Regions from separate parts of the Mesorhizobium sp. W050 genome, predicted to be linked through region 2. Evidence: riboswitches for the same ligand, from Rfam matches in the RefSeq annotation. Region 2 holds a riboswitch; the other holds the start of a gene.
What was found. A riboswitch is a leader RNA that binds a small molecule or an ion and turns the genes downstream of it on or off. The one in region 2 is predicted to bind thiamine pyrophosphate.
Positions count from the first base shown of each region.

Region 1: linked by a shared signal. The riboswitch ahead of ACYG9Y_RS16330 (YkoF family thiamine/hydroxymethylpyrimidine-binding protein) and the one ahead of thiB (thiamine ABC transporter substrate binding subunit) in region 2 are both predicted to bind thiamine pyrophosphate.

Region 1 is NZ_JBTTIH010000001.1:3,352,546-3,355,743, reverse strand. It holds gene ACYG9Y_RS16350 (hypothetical protein) at 17-232, shown strand; gene ACYG9Y_RS16345 (DUF2934 domain-containing protein) at 325-564, shown strand; gene ACYG9Y_RS16340 (hypothetical protein) at 724-975, opposite strand; gene ACYG9Y_RS16335 (GSU2403 family nucleotidyltransferase fold protein) at 1,241-1,561, opposite strand; TPP riboswitch at 1,841-1,953, shown strand; gene ACYG9Y_RS16330 (YkoF family thiamine/hydroxymethylpyrimidine-binding protein) at 1,944-2,552, shown strand; gene ACYG9Y_RS16325 (ABC transporter permease) at 2,808-3,198, shown strand, end outside.
Region 2 is NZ_JBTTIH010000001.1:5,728,455-5,731,652, reverse strand. It holds gene thiP (thiamine/thiamine pyrophosphate ABC transporter permease) at 1-742, opposite strand, end outside; gene thiB (thiamine ABC transporter substrate binding subunit) at 963-1,970, opposite strand; TPP riboswitch at 2,014-2,128, opposite strand; gene ACYG9Y_RS27700 (thiamine diphosphokinase) at 2,291-2,950, shown strand; gene ACYG9Y_RS27695 (ABC-F family ATP-binding cassette domain-containing protein) at 2,952-3,198, shown strand, end outside.

The sequences.
Region 1 (3,198 bases), 2.4 Mb from region 2:
TGAAAGGAGAATTGCCATGTTGCCGCATGTCGAGACCCCGAACTCCGCCAATGTTGCGGCGTGTTGCGACAAGTTGCTGGCCGAGCGCAACACGGCGCTGTTATCGATGAAGGAAGCGATCGCGCTCCTGCGGGAGCGCACCGGCACCGATCGTTCGGATGCCGACCTCGCGGGGCTGATCGTCAAGAAAGCGGCGCTGCTCGGCGTTGCGGTGATTTCCGACCCGCGCTGAGATGTCTCGTCACTCAAGACGCCGGCCGAATTTTCGGCTAATGTTTTCGTGGAATCTGGACCAACCGACCGGACCCAACCACGGAGGCTTAAGTGACGGACGACAAACAGGACCGCATTCGCCAGCGCGCGCACGAGATTTGGGAAAAGGCCGGCCGGCCTGAAGGCGCGCATCAGGAACACTGGGAGCAGGCCACGGCTGAAGTCGATGGCGCGGTCGCCAAGCCAAAAAAGGCGGCGAAGAAAGCTGACGCCAAGCCCGCCAAGGCAGCCGCCAAGTCAAAGGCAGCGAAGCCTGCCGCCGCAAAGTCCGGCAAAGCCAAATCGAAATAAGGCCAAGTTGAAACAAGGCCAGTCGAAATAAAGCAAGGCCGGAATTAGCTGGCCGGGCCATCCTTGGCGCCCGCCGTTCAGGCGCGCCCGAGCCTCTCAACCTGACGAATTGCGCCTGCGACGGGCAGCGCAATTCCTTGTGTTTGGCGACAGGCGCCCTCATGCCTCCCAGGCATAACTCGACAGCGCAAAGCGAATCCCGGCAGCTGTCATGGCCAGTTCGCATTCGGTGATCTGGCGCAGGTGGCGCAGATAGCGCGCTACAGTCTGTGGCAGCCAGCCGGCGCAGGCCTCGACATAGGCGCGGCTGTGAACAAGGGTGCCGGTCGACAGCCTCTCGTCCTTCTCGGCAACGACTTTCAGATATTGGCGGATGAAGCGGATGTCGTCGGCGATGTCCTGGCTGGCCATTCGCCAGGCCCCGGCGAGGCGTTCGCACTGATCGAATGACAAGGGCAACAAAGGGGGCGGCAATAAAGGCGGCGGCAACAAGGGCGGCGGCAATGACGGGGGTGACAGCAAAGGACGAGAGAGATCGGCGAAGGCAACATGGTTCGCTGTGCTCAAGGACATTCCTCTCTGCGAAAAGAGATATCGTACTTTATGTACGAACGAGCGTCAAGCCAATTTCGTACAGTTGGGACGATGACAATGAATATAGCAGCGGTCGCTTCAGCTAATCACGCATCGTGAATCCTTCAGGACTCGCACCAATTTCGCGGAGGGATTTTCCCAGGATGGTGTTGACTGTTTCCCTCGTGTCGGCGTCGAACAGGTTCAGGCCGCGCCGGATCGTCTCGCGCCAGTTTTCGCCCTTGTCCCACGCGTCCATGAAGGCGAAGGCAAGGTCGTCCTGGCGACGCGTGGCTTCGAGCGCTTGGGTCAGCAGGCGCGCTTGATGGAGATCCTTCTCCCGCTTGGCCCCAGCGCTCGGCCCGAGTCGCGAGGCGACGATCAGCTTGTGGATGGCGTAGCGCTGGGGCGAGGGGACCAGCACAGGCAAGCCCTAGCGACGCAGCAGCACAGTTCGGATGGGGTCGCGGATAAGGAAATGCAGAAACCGTAAGGGCTGCGCGGAGGCTCTGCCGTTTTCTTGTAATTACGTTTATCAGCTTGAATTTCAACGCAGTTATAAGAAATTCGTGGAAATCTCATAACGCAACGAACTGACGAGTCGCTCTGAACGCCCGGGCGCCCGGCCCGTCTGGCCCAAAACACTTTGCCGCAGTGCCTTCAACAAACGGCTTCCCCAATGTCGCGAACAATGCTTTAACCCGCTCATCCACAGGGGTGCTCCGTATGGTCGGGGCTGAGATGAGGGCGGCAAGCCTTCGGACCCTAAAGCTGATCTGGATAATACCAGCGGAGCGAGGCGGGCGATGTTTTCAGGCGCACAGATTTCCCTTTATCCCATGACCGACGATTTCGTCGGCGTCATCCTTGGCGCGCTCGGCGCGCTCGATCCGTGGCGCGACCGGCTGCGGATCGAAACCGACGACATCTCGACGCTTATGGTCGGGCCGCCCGAGGTGCTGTTTCCCGCCATGCGCGACCTGTTCGTCGCGGCGGCCAGAAGCGGCAAGCACTGCGTGCTTTCGGCAGCGGTCTCGCGCGGCTGTCCGGGCGAGCCCGACGATCCGATCTGCCGCTCCGACGAGACCGGCGGCCCCGCCATTCCGCTGGACGAGCGCAAGATCGCCGCGATCCGCGCTGTCCAGGCCACGCCGTCGACCGGCCAGCCGGTGGCGGCGCAGTTCTCGCTCTATGTGATGGGCACAGGCGACCATATGGACGAGATCTATGGCTGCATCGATTTCCTGAAACAGTCCGGCGTCTTTGAACGCTCAAAGAACTTCTGCACCAAACTGCGCGGCGATGCCGGTGCGGTGTTTGCCACGCTCAACGAGGCCTTCTGCCGCTTCGGCCCCGGCGCCGGCCACGTCACCCTCGACATCACGATTTCGGCGAACAGCCCGAGCGGGGTCTGAGCCGCGGCTCAAGCGTCGTTCCTCGAGGATGTTGCCGTGGCTGGTTTATCTGACCCATTGCGTGGAGGAGATGCCTCTGACCCCTCAGCACAAAGAGGAGGGGAGCCATTGGCGATTGGCGAAGACCGCGATGCCCACGAATCTCCCCCCTTGAGCGGGAGATGGCCGGCAGGCCAGAGCGGGTCCCACCGCGTGGAGCGCCGACGCCCTTTTTGCATCGGCAAGGCGTGGGCGCCCTATGCGAGACGACCCCCTCTGTCGCCTTCGGCGACATCTCTCCCTCGAGGGGGGAGATTAGCCGCAGCCATCGCCAAGACCATCCCTGCCGCCATCGCCTTCGCCTTGCTCCTCGCGGCCTGGGAACTCTACGCCCGCTATGGCGGCGCTGCCCCCATCATGCTGCCGCCGCCGTCGCGCGTGCTGCAGCAGGCCTGGGAGCATCGCGCCGCACTCGCCGACAACACCATGCCCACCGTCCGCGCCACATCAGCCGGCTTCGCCTGCTCGTTGGTCGCTGCCTTCGTGCTTTCGGCGCTGGTCGATTTCTTGGCCCCGCTGCGCCGCGCGCTGTTTCCGCTGCTGATCGTCAGCCAGACCTTGCCGCTGGTCGCGATCGCGCCGCTCATCGTGCTGTGGTTCGGCTTCG
Region 2 (3,198 bases):
AAGTCAGCGCGATCTGTAGCACCGTCAGCGTCACCGCTCGCGCCGGATCGAAGTCGAAACGCAGCGCCTGATAGATGGCGACTTCCAGCGTCGTCGCCGCCGGCCCGCCGCCGAGGATCAGGACGATGGTGAAGGAGGTGATGCAAAGCATGAAGACAAGCCCGGCGACGCCCGGCAGCGCGGCGCGCAGCACCGGCCACTCGATCAGCCGGAAGGCTGGCCTCGCCCCCATGCCGAGCTGGCTCGCCAGCCGCCATTGATCGGCCGGCACCGTTCCCAGCGCTTCGAGGAACAGCCGGGTGGCCAGCGGCAGGTTGAAGAAGACGTGGGCGACGAGGATGCCCGACAGCCCATAGATGTCGGGCCAGCTCTGGCCACCGATCGCGGCGAAATAACCGGCGCGGCCATAGAGCGCCAGTATTCCCAGCGCTCCGACAATTGCCGGCAAGGCAAGGGGAACAGTGAATAGCTGCAGGATGAAGCCGCGTCCGAAGAAGCGCGGATGCCGCGACAGCGCCCGGGCGACGAAGAGCGCCGGTACGGCGGAAAGCAGAGTCGAGAGCGCAGCCTGCCAGAGCGTGAAGCGGACAACGCGCAGGAGATAGAGGTCAAAGGCGGACGCGGCGCCGGAAAGGTCGTGCGCGCCTTCGCGGATAAGGCCGGCGAAGGCGCCACCGATCAGCAGCGCGATTGCCGCAAGCGCGACAATGCCGGCCGTGATGCGGGGGTCAGAGCGTTGCACTCTTTACCGGGCGTCGCGTTCCTTCGCGCCCCCCTCTGTCCTGCCGGACATCTCCCCCACGAGGGGGGAGATTGGCGGTTTTAGCGCTCCGCTCATTCCTGCAGCTTCGGAGATTGGCGAAAGTCAACGTAAAGGCCAATCTCCCCCCTCGTGGGGGAGATGTCCGGCAGGACAGAGGGGGGCGCCGTAGAGCACTCATCTTTTGACTATACAGCCAAATCTACTTGCTCATCACCGCCAGCCATTCATCCACCCAGGCCTTGCGATTTGCCGCGACCTCTTCCGGGCTGAACAGCAAGGTCTTCGCCGGCTTGACCAGCCTATCAAAAGCCGGATTGAGCGGCTTGTCGGTTTTCCCGGCCGGGAACATCCAGTTGGTCTCCGGAATGACATCCTGGAATTTCGGCCCGGTCATGAAGGCCAGGAACTTCGCCGCCAGCGGATTCTTCGCGCCCGTGGTGGTGATGCCGGCGACCTCGATCTGCAGATACTCGCCTTCCTCGAACGAGGCCGCCTGGTAGCGCCCGGTGTTCTCCGCCACCATGTGGTAGGCCGGCGACGTCGTATAGGAAAGCACCATCGGCGCCTCGCCCTTGGTGAACAGGCCGTAGGCCTCGCTCCAGCCCGGCGTCACCGTCAGCACTTTGCCCTTGAGTTTCGCCCAGGCTTCCGGCGCCTTGTCGCCATAGACCGACTTAACCCACAGCAGCAGGCCAAGGCCCGGCGTCGACGTCCTCGGATCCTGGATGACGATCTTGTCGGCGGCATCGCCCTCGACCAATTCCTTCAGGCTCTTCGGTGGGTTCTTCAGCTTCTCGGTGTCGTAGACGACGGCGAAATAGCCATAATCGTAGGGCACGAAAGTGTCGTCGCTCCAGCCGCCCGGCACGTTGTTTTCAGCCACCGCGCCATGTGGGACAAACAGGCCGGAAGCCTTGGCTTCCGCGGTGAGGTTGGTGTCGAGGCCAAGCACGATATCGGCTTTGGTCGACGCACCTTCGAGCTTGACGCGATTGAGCAGCGCGACGCCGTCGGCCACCGACACGAAGTCGACGCTGCAGCCACACTCGGCCTCGAATTCCTTCTTCACCTGGGGGCCTGGACCCCAGTCGGCAGTGAAACTCTCATAGGTATAGATCGTGAGTTTTTCCTGCGCGCACGCAGGGCTTGCCAGTAGCGAAACAGCAAGCCCAAGCGCTGGGACAAGACGGGACAAAAAAATGCGCATCGGCGCCTCCTTCATTCGTGTTGAAAGGAATTGAGGCGTCGGGCTGTCCGAAGCGTCTAATCCCTCCGCCGGTACAAACCGGATCAGGTTCAGCGGGTTGGCGAGACTGCCTCTCAGCCGGTCCGCGAAGATCGCGTCCGGCACCCCGTTAGAGCGTTTCGACACATAGGCCCGGCCAAGGTGCCACGCAAGTGGAAGTTTGCCCGAGCGTGATCCCGGAAAGTGGAATCCGTTTCCGGAAAAAGATCATGCTCCAACAAAGAGTGACGGTGCCGCTCGGCCTTCCGTTTCGTCGGCGGGGCTGGTAAGGGCCAGCGGATATGAGCACATTCACCATCCTGCTTGGCGGCGATCTCGTCCGCACGCCGCGGCTCGACCGCCAGGTCGCGGGCACGCGCGTCATCGCCGCCGACGCCGGCATCGATCATGCCCGCCTGCTCGGCGTGATGCCGGAGCTGTGGGTCGGCGATTTCGATTCCGTGCCGGCGGACCTGCCTGCCGATCTCGCCGCCGTGCCGCGGGAGGTGTTTCCTCCCGAAAAGGACAAGACCGATGGCGAACTGGCGATCGCGGCGGCATTGGAACGCGGCGCCACCAGCCTGGTGCTGGCCGGCGCTTTCGGCGGCAAGCGCGCCGACCACGCCTTCCTCCATCTGGCGCTCAGCCTGCGGCTGGCCGAGGCCGGCACAAAATTGCTGTTGACCAGCGGAGCGCAGGAAGGCGCCCCTCTGCTGCCTGGCAAGGCCGGCTTCGACTATGCCGACGGAACGCTGTTTTCGGTGCTCGGCTTTTCCGATCTTTCGGGCCTCACCGTGTCCGGCGCGAAGTGGCCGCTCGACCATGTCGAGGTCGTGTTCGGCTCGTCGCTGACCATCTCGAACGAGGTCAAGTCCAACACGACCGGGGGCGGCCTCGAAATCGCGCTCGGCCATGGCCGCGCGCTGCTGCTCGCCCACCCCTACCCCTTGCCTGAAAGCTGACATGGCCCCGCCCCTTCTCAACCTCGACGGCATAAGACTGACCTTTGGCGGCACGCCGCTGCTCGATGGCGCCGAACTGACGGCGTCCGCCGGTGACAAGATCGCGCTCGTCGGCCGCAACGGCTCCGGCAAGTCGACGCTCCTGAAGATTGCTGCTGGTCTGATCGAGCCGCAAGACGGCGAGGTCTTCCGCCAGCCTTCGGCAACGGTGCGCTATCTCCCGCAAATGCCCGACATGGACGGCTTTG